DNA from 3 places in the Paraburkholderia flava genome. Region 3 is predicted to be linked to each of the others. Evidence: predicted binding sites of a transcription regulator. Region 3 holds the regulator's gene; each other region holds the start of a gene.
What was found. The regulator HrcA, encoded in region 3, represses chaperone genes, less so after heat shock. The targets are predictions, from matches to a motif close to TTAGCACTCNNNNNNNNNGAGTGCTAA.
Positions count from the first base shown of each region.

Region 1 (4,764 bases), 200 kb from region 3:
GCTACGACGCGGTGATCCGCGTGAACAGCCAGTCGGGTAAGGGTGGTACGACCTTCCTGCTCGAGCGCGGGATGGGCTTCGCGCCGCCGCGTCGCGTGCAGATCGAATTCAGCCAGGCCGTGCAGGCCGCTGCGGACAGGTCAGGCGCCGAGATGACCGGCGACGCGATCTGCGCGCTGTTCGCAGGCGAATATCTCAAGACCGTCGGACCGGCGGGCCGTGGCGCGGAAGGTGCGATGCGCTGGGAAGGCCGTGACGTCGACGTATCGTCTGTACAAAGTGGTGCCGAGGAAACGGTCGGCCAGCGCGCCGACGATACACACGCACGACGGGTCGCGCGGGCTATCGCGGCGGCATCGGGCGAGAGCGTCGACGTGACGTCGTGCGAAAGCGTGCAGACGGCCGACGGGCGCACAGCCGTATTCGTCGGTTGCCGGGTCGGTGGACAGGCGGTGAGATATGGCGTCGGGATCGGCGATGCGCCGGAAGCGGCTGCCCTGGATGCAGTGGTCAGCGCGGTCAATCGCGCGGCGTGGCCGGCGGTCGATCAACGGGCAGCCGCGTAAAGCGATGCCTCACTCCGAGCCACCGCTGAAGTAAAGAGAAGCAGCAAGAAAGCACACCCAAGGGACAACGCCGGCCGCACAACAGGCAGCCGACACAGGCAATCCGCCCACAAGGCGGACCGGGTCAAAAAGCCGACACGCTTCAGCCGCCGTCCCGCCCCTTCAACACACAGTCACGCGATCATTCGATCGCGCAGCGAGTCGCCTGCCACGCCACGAGCCGCCACTGGCCACCCTCCTGCGCCTGGATGGCCGTGTACGCGATAGGAAACAGCAGCGCGCCGTTATTCGCTTCCATCTCGATCAGCGCGCGGCCGGTCACGACGCAGGTCTCGCGTCCGACCGGCATCACCTCCTGCGACTGGATCTCGATCTGCCGGTAGCGACGGCGGCCCGCGGTGATCGCGTCGATGAACTGCCGCTTGGTCTCGCGCTTGCCGTTCGTGTGCACGTAGCTCACGGTGTCGGAAAGCAGCGAATCCAGCAACGGCCCATCGCCGTCGACCATCGCCCGAAAGCGGTCGCGCTCAAGTTCGCGGATCGCGTCGATCACCTTTGCCGCCATTGCTCGACCCCTTTGCACCGACAAGGGCCGTCATCCGGCCGCGGTCGTCAGAAGTTATATTGCAAATATAGCTGGCTGAAATTTATACCAGGATTCGGCTCTTTGATACTGGCGTTGGAAACGTGCTGGAAGCGATAGCCGACCTGATACTGCTGACGATTGCCGAACTGCGCGCCCACACCGACCATGTCGGCGAACTGGAACGCCGAGCTGAGCGTGTAGCGACTGGAGATCGTCGGGCTCGTGAGTAACCGCACGCCGACGCCCGCTTCGAAATACGGACGGATCGCGCCCGACCCCTTGATGAAACGCACCACCGGCGTCACGCCGAATTCGCCGACGTTCTCGTGGACGTTGCCTTCGTCGGTATGCCACCACGCGGCGTGCGCTTCGCCGATCAGACTGAAATGCCAGTCGCCGATGTACCACCAGTTCAAACCCGGATCCCACACGACGCCGAGGTCGAGCTTGCGCACGTGGTGATCCGCGACGCCTCCTGCGATCTGCACGCCAAACTGGTCGGCGCTGGCCAAACCAGACGCCGCCAGCAGGCCCGCAAACAGTGAAATTTTCAGTGTCAGACCACGTGCGGCGCAGTTCTTTTTCTTCATGAACACCTCTTGTTACCCGGTGGACCGATAAGCCGCCGAGGGGAAGGAAGCCGTTATTCTGGAGCATCGAGCAAGGAACGAGCCGCCCGGCAACCGGCCGAATCCGGCAAATAGCTCCTTCAAATTCCGAAAAAATCGCAGGTTATTGAAAGGTGGGATGCCCTTCGCGGGTAAATGCTACGCCCAACGCGGGAAAACTGCAGAAGGGGTACAATGCTATTGATCTTCAAATTTCAATAGGTAGAGGGGAACCTCGATGACCCCACGGACTCTAAGTGTTAGCACTCGGATATTGAGAGTGCTAACATCCACCGTGAAGTCGTTTTCCGACTGAGCTTTTTTGCTGCTTTTTGCTGATTCCGAAGGAGTTTTTCACGTGAGCAACGCAATGACCCTCCCGAGTACTCTGAGCCCGTCGTCGGCTAAGGCCGCTCCGGCAGGTGCACTGGCGCTCGCGCAATTTTCGATGTTGCCCGGCCAGCTGGGCAACATCGACGCCTACATCCAGGCCGTCAACCGGATCCCGATGCTGACGCCGGCGGAAGAACGCCAGTTCGCCACCGAATTTCGCGAGCAGAACAATCTCGACTCGGCCCGCAAGATGGTGCTGTCGCACCTGCGGCTTGTCGTGTCGATCGCACGTAACTACCTCGGCTACGGGCTGCCGCATGCCGACCTGATCCAGGAAGGCAACATCGGCCTGATGAAGGCCGTGAAGCGCTTCGATCCGACGCAGAACGTGCGTCTCGTGTCGTACGCGATGCACTGGATCAAGGCCGAGATCCACGAATACATCCTGCGCAACTGGCGCACGGTGAAGGTCGCGACCACGAAGGCGCAACGCAAGCTGTTCTTCAACCTGCGTAGTCACAAGCAAGGGTTGCAGGCGTTCACGCCCGAAGAGATCGAAGGCCTCGCCAAAGAGCTGAACGTGAAGCGCGAGGAAGTCGCGGAGATGGAAACGCGGCTGTCCGGCGGCGACGTCGCGCTCGAAGGCCAGGTCGAGGACGGCGAAGAGTCGTACGCGCCGATCGCCTATCTGGCCGACTCGCACAACGAGCCGACCGCCGTGCTCGCATCGCGCCAGCGCGACAAGCTGCAAAGCGAAGGGATCGCCACCGCGCTCGAATCGCTCGACGCACGTAGCCGTCGCATCATCGAGGCACGCTGGCTGCATGTCGACGACGACGGTTCGGGTGGCTCGACGCTGCACGAACTCGCCGACGAATTCGGTGTGTCGGCGGAACGTATCCGCCAGATCGAAGCCAGCGCAATGAAGAAGATGCGCAGCGCGTTGAACGAATACGCATAACGCATCGCGCGCTAATTGCGCATTAGCTGCAACACAAGCAAGCCCCGCCCTCGCAAGACGGCGGGGCTTTTTTCTGCACGCCGTAATGCGATCCGCTGCGCGATTGACTTGGCTCGACAATACTTGTATTAGTTTCATCGCAGACGTCCGCTCGCGACCCTTTGCCGCACTGCGCGATGCGCGCACCCCGCGACGCTGCTTCTAGAATCAGTCATGCATGCCGCGCCGGACAACGATCGTCCGGCTTCGCAGATGTACCCGTCAGGTAGTCGCACCACCGACCATGACCCTTTCGCTCGATCGCCGTCCCCCATCCCGCCTCGCACTGCGCAGCCGGTTTGCCGCATGGGCGCGCGGTCCGACCTTCGCACGCGACATCGTCATCGTGCTCGTCATCAAGTTCATCTTGCTGATGATTCTCAAGTACGCGTTCTTCAATCATCCGCAGGCGGACAACATGTCGTTGCCGCCCGCGCAGGTCGCACAGGCGCTGCTGTCCGTGCCCGCCCCCACTCCGCCCCAGGGAGACCAGCATGCCCACTAGCGAAGTCGTCGATCTTTCGCGCCTCCAGTTCGGCGTCACGGCGCTCTACCACTTCCTGTTCGTTCCGCTGACGCTCGGTCTCTCCTGGCTGCTCGTCATCATGGAGTCGGTCTACGTGATGACCGGCAAGCAGATCTACAAGGACATGACGCAGTTCTGGGGCAAGCTCTTCGGGATTAACTTCGCGATGGGCGTGACCACCGGCCTCACGCTCGAATTCCAGTTCGGCACGAACTGGTCGTATTACTCGCATTACGTCGGCGATATCTTCGGCGTGCCGTTGGCCGTCGAGGGGCTGATGGCGTTCTTCCTCGAATCGACGTTCGTCGGGCTGTTTTTCTTCGGCTGGAAGCGGCTGTCGAGCGTCAAGCATCTGATGGTCACGTTCCTCGTCGCGCTCGGCTCGAATCTGTCCGCGCTGTGGATTCTCATCGCGAACGGCTGGATGAACAATCCGGTCGGCGCTGAGTTCAACTACGAGACGATGCGCATGGAGCTGTCGAGTCTCTACGCGGTGATCTTCAATCCGGTCGCGCAGGTGAAGTTCGTGCACACGGTGTCGGCGGGTTATGTGACGGCGTCGATCTTCGTGCTCGGCGTGTCGTCATGGTATTTGCTGAAGCGCCGCGATACCGAGTTCGCGTTGCGCTCGTTCGCGATCGCCGCAGGCTTCGGTCTTGCGTCGACGATCTGCGTGATCGTGCTCGGCGACGAATCCGGCTACCGCACCGGCGAAGTGCAGCGGGTGAAGCTCGCCGCGATCGAATCCGAATGGGAAACTGCACCCGCACCCGCGCCGTTCACGATCATCGGGATCCCGAACCAGCAGGAACAGCGCACCGACTACGCGATCCGCGTACCGTACGCGCTCGGCATCATCGCGACGCGCTCGCTCGACGAGCCGGTTGCAGGATTGAAGGAGCTGATCGCGCACGCCGAAACGCGGATCAAGAGCGGGATCATCGCGTACGGCGCGCTGCAGAAACTGAAACAGGGCGACACGTCCGACGACACCCGCGCACTGTTCGACGCGCACAAGAAAGACCTCGGCTACGGGCTGATGCTCAAGCAGTTCACCGCGACCGTCACCGACGCGACCCCCGACCAGATCCAGCAGGCCGCGAAGAAAACGATTCCGCCGGTCGCTCCGGTGTTCTTCTCGTTCC
Region 1 is NZ_SMRO01000003.1:674,210-678,973, reverse strand. Features, by position in the region: gene leuA (2-isopropylmalate synthase) at 1-566, shown strand, start outside; gene E1748_RS25525 (nuclear transport factor 2 family protein) at 748-1,131, opposite strand; gene E1748_RS25520 (acyloxyacyl hydrolase) at 1,179-1,742, opposite strand; gene rpoH (RNA polymerase sigma factor RpoH) at 2,119-3,054, shown strand; gene cydP (cytochrome oxidase putative small subunit CydP) at 3,338-3,598, shown strand; gene E1748_RS25505 (cytochrome ubiquinol oxidase subunit I) at 3,588-4,764, shown strand, end outside.
Region 1: rpoH (RNA polymerase sigma factor RpoH) is a predicted target of HrcA. The motif match lies at 2,021-2,047, and genes of this name have one in related genera.

Region 2 (4,764 bases), on a different contig from region 3:
GCGGAAGTGGTCAGCGCAATCGCCGAAGTAGTCGCCGACTACGACGACATTCCGCTGATCCTCGCACCCGACTTCACGCTCGACGACGAACACGTGCTCGCCGCCGACGAACTCCGCGAGGCGATCGCCGATCTGCTCGCGCCGCAGACCACCTTGCTCGTCGCCGATCACGCAACCTTGCTCGCGCTCGCGCAACCCGACGGCGATGCCGAGGCACCGAGTCTCGACGCGGCGATCTCGCATCTGCTGTCGCAAGGGTGCGAATACATCCTGTCGACGCAAACCGGCACGCACCGGCTCGTCAATACGCTGTTCAGCGAAGATGGCCAATTGCGCGAAGATCGCTGGGATCGTGGTCAGCATCGCATCATGGGACTGACCGATACGCTCGGCGCGGCGATCGCTGCGCTGCTCGCGAACGGTCAGGAGCCGGCTGAAGCCGTGCGCGAAGCGCAGGAGTATCTGTATCAGGCAACGCAAAGCGCGTTTCGGCCTGGGATGGGGGCATATCTGCCGGACCGGTTTTTCTGGGCGCGTAGTAGCGAAGAGGATGCGCCAGTGGCGAGTGGGAAGGATGTGGCGCCGGGGGAGGCGCGGCATTAGGTTCGCCGGCAGGCTCGCCTCCACGCGGGCGCCTTTCCGTGCCCTGACAACAAAAAACCCGCATCGCTGCGGGTTTTTTGTTTTTGAAGAGCACGCCTCGCAGCGCGCCCTTCGCATGTCTTCCGGCTGACGCCGAATTACATGTCCATACCCATCCCACCCATGCCGCCCATGCCGCCACCGGGCATCGGAGCATCTTCCTTCGGCAGTTCGCAGACAGCTGCGTCGGTCGTCAGCAGAAGACCAGCAACCGATGCTGCGTTTTGCAGCGCCGTGCGCGTCACCTTCGTCGGATCGACCACGCCTGCGTCGACCAGGTCGACGTACTCGCCGGTCGCTGCGTTGTAGCCGTAGTTGCCCTTGCCTGCTGCAACTGCTGCCACCACGACACTGGCTTCTTCGCCGCCGTTCGTGACGATCTGACGCAGCGGCTCTTCCATCGCGCGCAGCACGATCTTGATACCTGCGTCCTGATCGGCGTTAGCGCCCTTGATGCCGGCGATTGCCGTGCGAGCGCGGATCAGCGCCACACCGCCACCTGCCACGATGCCTTCTTCCACCGCTGCGCGCGTAGCGTGCAGGGCGTCTTCGACACGTGCCTTCTTTTCCTTCATTTCGACTTCGGTCGCAGCACCGACCTTGATCACTGCCACGCCGCCGGCCAGCTTGGCCACGCGTTCCTGCAGCTTTTCACGGTCGTAGTCCGACGTCGCTTCTTCGATCTGCGTGCGCACCTGCTTCACGCGCGCTTCGATGGTCGCGGCTTCGCCAGCGCCGTCGATGATCGTCGTGTTTTCCTTGCCCACTTCGATACGCTTCGCTTGACCCAGTTCGGCCAGCGTTGCCTTTTCGAGCGTCAGGCCGGTTTCTTCAGCAATGACCTGACCACCGGTCAGGATAGCGATGTCTTCCAGCATTGCCTTACGACGATCGCCGAAGCCAGGCGCCTTCACGGCAACGGTCTTCAGGATACCGCGGATGTTGTTCACCACCAGCGTAGCCAGCGCTTCGCCTTCGACGTCTTCAGCGATGATCAGCAGCGGACGGCCAGCCTTAGCAACTTGCTCGAGTACCGGCAGCAGATCGCGGATGTTCGAGACCTTCTTGTCGTGCAGCAGCACGAACGGGTTCTCGAGCACGGCAACTTGCTTGTCCGGGTTGTTGATGAAGTACGGCGACAGATAGCCGCGGTCGAATTGCATGCCTTCGACAACGTCCAGCTCGTCTTGCAGCGACTTGCCGTCTTCGACGGTGATGACGCCTTCCTTGCCGACCTTGTCCATCGCTTCAGCAATGCGATCGCCGATCGACGTGTCGCTGTTTGCCGAGATCGCGCCGACCTGGGCGATTTCCTTGTTGGTCGTGCACGGCTTGCTGATCTTGCGCAGTTCTTCGATCGCTGCGGCCACGGCCTTGTCGATGCCGCGCTTCAGGTCCATCGGGTTCATGCCCGATGCGACGTACTTCATGCCTTCGCGAACGATCGATTGTGCGAGGACCGTTGCGGTCGTCGTACCGTCGCCGGCGTTGTCGCTGGTCCTGGAAGCAACTTCCTTGACCATTTGCGCGCCCATGTTCTGAAGCTTGTCCTTCAGTTCGATTTCCTTCGCGACCGACACACCGTCCTTGGTGATCGTCGGGCCGCCGAAGCTGCGTTCGAGCACGACATTGCGACCCTTCGGGCCCAGCGTGACCTTCACAGCGTTCGCGAGGATGTTCACGCCTTCGACCATCTTGGCACGGGCCGAATCACCGAATACGACGTCTTTAGCTGCCATCTTCTAACTCCTTGAATTCTGGGAATAACCGGACGCAAAAATTACTTCTGCACCACGGCCATGATGTCTTCTTCGCGCATCACGAGCAGTTCGTTGCCGTCGACCTTGACGGTCTGGCCTGCGTACTTGCCGAACAGGACGCGGTCGCCGACTTTCACGTCGAGCGCGATCTGGGCGCCCTTGTCGTCACGCTTGCCCGGGCCGACGGCCAGAATTTCGCCTTGATCCGGCTTTTCCGCTGCGGCTTCGGGGATCACGATGCCCGACGCGGTCTTGGTTTCCTGATCCAGACGCTTGACGATCACGCGATCATGCAAAGGACGAAGGTTCATAACACTCCTCTCATTGAGACTGAAGAACACCGAGAAACCCGACTGGCGGGCCAGCCGGCAATGTTGTTAGCACTCTCGTGCAGTGAGTGCCAATTATATGGACGAGGGATGACAAATTCAAGAACTGGGTGAGGGGTGGGGTCTGCTGAGGCTGGAACCCTGTTCGCCCGGGTTTGAACTCGCAAGACGGGCAAACGCGCGAATATGCTGAATAACTTCCCGCAAAAACAATGATTTACCGGTAAATCAATCGGTTACTTGCCCACATCACCGGCCGAAAGCGAAACCCGTCCCGATGCGGGCCATCCGCGAAAGCGGGCCCGTCCAGACTCCCCAGGGGAAACCCTGGCAGCCCGATCGAATCGAGTCTGTACGTTGCGGTTCGATACTCGCCCCCTACCCAGACACCAGAGTCACCGTTTCTTATGTGCTCGGATTCGGCCCCACGCGCGTCGTGTCCACCGACATCAAGCGCAGCGATCAGCGATGACGTCATTCAACTAGCCCGACCTTTGCGCACGCGATCCGCTTAACCAGGCGTGACCGCGGATCACATCACGCACGCACGTTCAAAGAACCGCACGAGCATCGTGCGATCGATGCCGAACACAATTCACCGCAGCAGGACCTACAGGCTCTTGTCGACACGATGACGACGTCGAGAATTTACGTTCGACGCGCAGACTCATCGCGAAAGCAACACCGCCCTTCCATCGAAGAAACAGCGTCACTTCCCTGCGGTTCATCCGAAAGCCTGGTTGTGAAAAACATGTGACTCCAGCGTCGCAAGTTCACGGGCAAAGAAAGCGGAATAACTCACCCAGCCCAGATGTTTAACGATGGAGCCCGCAGCGCCGACGCCGGCTGCGACTTCATCAACATTGCCGGCTATCGAGCCGCATGTTCAAGGAACACCATGAAAGTTCTTCTTGCCTCAGCCCCTGTTACCGGGCACGTCAATCCATTGCTGGTGGTCGCGCGAATGCTGAAAGACGCGGGACACGAAACCGCGCTTTACACCGGCTCGATATTCGGTAAAAAGGCGCGGGCTGCGGGGATCGGTTTCTACTCGCTCCCCGCCGACGTCGATTTCGATCTGACCGACGTCGACGCAGCCTTCCCGGAATTGCAACTACATCCGCCCGGCTTGCAGCGAGTGCTTTACGCGTTCAAGCACGTCTTTGCCGACGCGATACCGTCGCAGTTCCGTGGACTCGAAGCCGTGCTGCGCGAGTTCCCCGCCGATCTGATCGTGCACGAAACGGCCTTCTTCGGCGTGCTGCCGTTATTGCTCGGCGCGCGCGCTTCGCGTCCCGCCAGTGCGTGTCTGAGCATCTCCACAACTCCACTGTCCCGCGAGGACGGCGCTCCCTGGGGACCAGGCCTGCCCCCGGCCGCGAATGCTGCTCAACGCGAACAGTACCTGGCGACCGCAGCGCACGTCGACAGCGTATTGACCACCCCGTCGCGGGAACACACCGACCGCATTCTCGACGATCTCGGCGTACACAAGAAGCTCCCTGCGTCGCTGCTGGAATCTTCGGCCTTGCTCTCCGATCTGATTCTTCAACCGTGTGGTCCAGGTTTCGAATTTCCGTATCGCGAGCCGTCCGGAAAGAAGGTGCACTTCATCGGCCCGCTGCTTCCGGATGGCGTCGGAGACATTCCGCCGCAGGTGGAAGAAGCGCGCAAGGCGGGTCGTCGCATCGTGCTCGTTAGCCAGGGAACGATTGCCAACTACGATCTCGGGCTGCTCGCCGCACCGGTGATTCAGGCGCTCGGCAACGACGACGACAAGCTCATTCTCGTGACGACGGGCGGTCTGCCGGTCGACCGCATACCGTGCCCGTTGAGCTCGAATACCGTAGCGATGACGCACCTGAATTTCCAGAAGATTTTTCCGTACGTCGATGTACTCGTCGCGTTGGGCGGGTATGGAACCGTGACGCAGGCCCTCAGTTGCGGCGTGCCGATGGTGCTGGCCGGCGTCACGGAGGACAAGCCGGAGATCGCTGCACGCGTCGCGTGGACAGGCAGCGGCATCCGGCTCG
Region 2 is NZ_SMRO01000004.1:436,839-441,602, forward strand. Features, by position in the region: gene E1748_RS29965 (hydroxymethylpyrimidine/phosphomethylpyrimidine kinase) at 1-603, shown strand, start outside; gene groL (chaperonin GroEL) at 741-2,381, opposite strand; gene groES (co-chaperone GroES) at 2,423-2,713, opposite strand; gene E1748_RS29980 (glycosyltransferase) at 3,630-4,764, shown strand, end outside.
Region 2: groES (co-chaperone GroES) is a predicted target of HrcA. The motif match lies at 2,780-2,806, and genes of this name have one in related genera.

Region 3 (4,764 bases):
TCTGCGCGAGCCGGTCCGGATCGAGTTCGAGACGCTGCGCGTAATGCGACAGCGAATACGCGGCTTCCTGCAACTGGATCTCGGCGGGTTCGAGCGCGGCGAGCGCATCGTTTAACGCCGGATCGATATCGGCGAGGTCGCGCAGCTTCGACACGATCGAGCCGAGCTGCGAGATCATCGCGTCGTCGGATTCGGACAGCGCGCTGAGTGCACTCTGCACACCGTCGATCAGATTCGCCGAGTGCGACAGCCGCCGATGCTCGGCATTCACGTCGTCCCATTCGCCGGGTTGCGGCGCGAGCTTGTCGAGTTCGGCGAGCTGCCATGCAAGACGTTCGCGTTCGAGCTGCAACTCGCGATCGCGGGTCTGCGCGAGTTCGACGGCCTGCGCCGCGTCGCGCCAGCCGCGCCACGCGCGATTGACCGTCGCGGCGGTATCGAGCAGACCGGCATGCGTGTCGAACAGTTGACGCTGAGCGTCGGGACGCATCAACAGTTGATGCGCGTGCTGTCCGTGAATATCGACCAGCATTTCGCCGACTTCGCGCAACTGCGTGAGCGTGGCCGGCGTGCCGTTGACGAACGCGCGCGAGCGACCGTTCGCATCGATCACGCGACGCAGCAGCACGGTGCTGTGTGCGCTGTCGTCGGTGGTGGCGAGCGCCTGGTCGTCGAGCCAGCGGTCCACGTCGCCGTGCGTGTCGAATTCGGCCGTGATGTCGGCGCGGGTTTCGCCGGTGCGCACGACGCTCGCATCTCCGCGGGCGCCGAGCGCGAGCGCCAGCGCGTCGATCAGGATCGACTTGCCGGCGCCTGTTTCGCCCGAGAAAACCGTGAAGCCGCTGTCGAATTCGAGATCGAGCGCGGCGACGATGACGAAGTCGCGTATCGAGAGGTGGCGAAGCATGGAGTCGTCTGGTTGGCTGGGGAGGCGTCTAGCTGGCGGCGTCGTCTTCGTGCGACGGGGATTCGTTCCAGTGCAGCTTCCTGCGCAGCGTCGCGTAATAGCTGTAGCCGACCGGATGCAGGAACGGCACCGTGTGACGCGAGCGGCGCACCTCGATCGTGTCGCTGAGTTCGAGCGCGGTGAACGACTGCATGTCGAAGTTCACGTTGACGTCGCGGCCGGACACGATCTGGATGCTCACCTTCGAGTCGTCCGGCAGCACGATCGGCCGGTTGGACAGCGAGTGCGGCGCGATCGGCACGAGCACGAGTCCCTGCAGTTGAGGATGCAGGATCGGCCCCTGCGACGACAGCGCGTACGCGGTCGACCCCGTCGGCGTCGCGACGATCAGACCGTCCGAGCGCTGGTTGTACATGAAGCGGCCGTCCACCGACACGCGCAGCTCCGCCATCCCCGAAAAGCCGCTACGGTTCACGACGACGTCGTTGAATGCGAGCGCGTGATAGATCGGATCGCCGTCGCGCATGATGCGCGCTTCGAGCAGCGTGCGCTCCTCGCGTTCGAAGCTGCCCGCGAGCATTTGCGGGATGGCCTCGTACATGTCCGAGATCGGGATGTCGGTGATGAAGCCGAGCCGGCCGTGATTGATACCGATCAGCGGTGTGCGATACGGCGCCAGTTGCCGGCCGATGCCGAGCATCGTGCCGTCGCCGCCCAGCACCACCGCGACGTCGGCGCGTGCGCCGATCTCCGCGGGCCGCAGCGCGGGGTAACCGGACGCGCCGATTTCGGCAGCGGTGTTCGCCTCGAACACGATGTCGAAGCCGCGCTTCTCGATGCACGCGGCGAGCGCCATCAGCGGCTCGCCGATGCCGGGCGTGTTGCTGCGCCCGATGAGCGCAACGGTCCTGAACTGGCTGGTAACTTGCATGCCGGCATTACACCATAGGTGGGTTCCGAAAAGAACCGTTGCCGCCCCCATTGGTGCCCTGTCTTCCGGCACGTGCAGGACGGGCACCGGCGGCTGTGCCGGTCATCGCGCCGATTGCCGCGCGGGCCACGTTATTCCCGGCTTGTGCGATACCGATTGTCGTTAGAATGGTGAAGCTTCGATGACAACGGGCGTTGCCCGTTCGCCCGGCGCGGCTGCGTGCGGGTGCGCAGCGCCGGGCCGAGGTTCGTCGGGCCACGAGGACGTCGGCCTTTCCGTCATATCGTTCGTCGCGCCATTGAGCTAAAATTTTTCTCCATGCTAGATCCTCGCGCACAAACGCTCCTCAAAACCCTGATCGAACGCTACATCGCGGAAGGTCAGCCGGTCGGCTCGCGCACGCTGTCCCGTTATTCCGGGCTGGAACTGAGCCCGGCGACGATCCGCAACGTGATGTCCGATCTCGAGGAACTGGGACTCGTGGCCAGTCCGCACACGTCGGCTGGGCGGATCCCTACGCCGCGCGGATACCGGCTGTTCGTCGATACGATGTTGACGGTCGAATCCGCCGCTGACGAAGAAGCGGTCACGCGCGCAGTCAAGACCACGCTGCAGGCGGGCGAGCCGCAGAAGATCGTCGCGGCGGCCGCGAGCGTGCTGTCCAGTCTGTCGCAGTTCGCGGGTGTCGTGCTGACGCCGCGTCGCAGCCATGTGTTCAAGCAGATCGAGTTCATGCGGCTGTCGGACAAGCGCATCCTGCTCATCATCGTGACGCCCGAAGGCGACGTGCAGAACCGGATCATGGCGACGCAGCGCGACTTCTCGCCGTCCGAACTGATCGAGGCATCCAATTACATCAACGCGCATTTCGCCGGACTGTCGTTCGACGACGTGCGCCGCCGGCTGCGCGAAGAAATCGACACGCTGCGCAGCGACATGACCACACTGATGCACGCGGCCGTCACCGCGAGCACCGAAGAATCCGACACAGGCGAGACGGTGCTGATCTCCGGCGAGCGCAATCTGCTCGAAGTGGCGGACCTTTCGTCCGACATGGCGCGGCTGCGCAAACTGTTCGATGTGTTCGACCAAAAGACCAGCCTCCTTCAGTTGCTCGACGTATCGAGTCACGCGCAGGGCGTGCAGATCTTCATCGGCGGCGAGTCGACGCTCGTGCCGATCGAGGAAATGAGCGTGGTGACCGCGCCGTATGAAGTGAACGGGAAGATCGTCGGCACGCTCGGCGTGATCGGCCCGACCCGCATGGCGTACAACCGCGTGATCCCGATCGTCGACATCACCGCGCGGCTGCTGTCGTTGACGCTTAGTCAGCAATAGACGCTGCGCTCTTCGGTTCGTATAGATAGTGCGCGCGGCGCCGGCCGCCGCCAATCGGCCGGACGGCCAGGTGGCCGGCCCGAAGCGCGCCGCTATAATGATCCCTTTCGCCCCCACTCCGCAGTACGCGGTTGACTGTTGCCTATGCGTTTCGATCTCGAGCGGCCGTCGCAATCCGCTGCCCATCGCGTGGGCGTGCTGCTGATCAATCTCGGTACGCCGGATGCGCCGACGCCCCGTGCAGTGCGCCGTTATCTCGCGCAGTTTCTGTCCGACCCGCGCGTCGTCGAAATTCCGGCGCTGCTGTGGCAGATCATCCTGCGCGTGCTGATCCTGCCGTTTCGCGGCCGGTCGTCGGCGAAGAAGTACGCGGCGGTCTGGATGCCCGAGGGTTCGCCGCTGCGCGTGCACACCGAAAAGCAGGTCGATGCGCTGCGCCAGCTGCTGCACGCGAACGGCTACACGACGCTCGTCGAGTACGCGATGCGCTACGGCACGCCCGGCATTCCGGCGATGCTGAACCAGTTGAAGCTCGCGGGCGCCGAGCGCGTGCTGCTGATGCCGATGTACCCACAGTACTCGTCGTCGACCACGGCCACCGCATTCGATGACGCGTTCGCCGCGCTGCGCCGCATGCGCAACCAGCTCGAGATCCGCACCGTGCGTCACTACGCGGATCACCCCGCGTACATCGCCGCGCTCGCTGCGCAGGTTCACCACTACTGGCATACACACGGCCGTCCCGATTTCTCGGCCGGCGACAAACTCGTGCTGAGTTTCCACGGCGTGCCGCGCCGTACGCTGGATCTCGGCGATCCGTATCACGACCAGTGCCAGCAAACCGCCTCGCTGCTGATGCATGCGCTCGAACTGACGCCGGTCGAATGCCGCGTGACGTTTCAGTCGCGCTTCGGCAAGGCCGAATGGCTGCAGCCGTACACCGCACCGACGCTGAAGGAACTGGGCGCGGCGGGCGTGCGGCGTGCCGACGTGTTCTGCCCGGGCTTCACGGCTGACTGTCTCGAGACGATCGAAGAAATCGGTATCGAGGTGCGCGACGAGTTCGTGCATGCGGGCGGCAAGGAGTTTCACCGGATTCCGTGCGTGAACAACGCGCCTGCATGGATCGCGGCGCTCGGTGAGATCGTCGCGGTCAATCTGCAGGGCTGGCCAGTTCAGGCGGCGCAGCCGCACGGCGTCGCGACGACATGAATGCCTTCGCCATGACATCGCGCGCAGGCATGCTATCTGCGTTGGGTTGCGTCCGGAGCATCCGATGAACTACAGGATTTCGACGGACCCCGGCGCGCGGCTGCGCATCGACAAATGGTTATGGGCGGCGCGCCTCTTCAAGACCCGTTCGCTGGCAGCGGACGCAGTGGAGAAAGGCCGGGTGCGGATCGGCGGTCTGACTGTGAAGCCGGCGAAGGAAGTGCGGGTCGGCGACCGGGTCGAGGTCGAGATCGAACACGCGGTCTGGCAGCTGGACGTGCTGGGTCTGTGCGACGTGCGCGGTCCGGCCAGCATCGCGCAGACGCTATATACAGAGACAGTGGAAGGAAAAGCGAAGCGGCTGCTGGAACTGGAG
Region 3 is NZ_SMRO01000003.1:876,726-881,489, forward strand. Features, by position in the region: gene recN (DNA repair protein RecN) at 1-907, opposite strand, end outside; gene E1748_RS26460 (NAD kinase) at 936-1,838, opposite strand; gene hrcA (heat-inducible transcriptional repressor HrcA) at 2,157-3,176, shown strand; gene hemH (ferrochelatase) at 3,321-4,388, shown strand; gene E1748_RS26475 (RNA-binding S4 domain-containing protein) at 4,453-4,764, shown strand, end outside.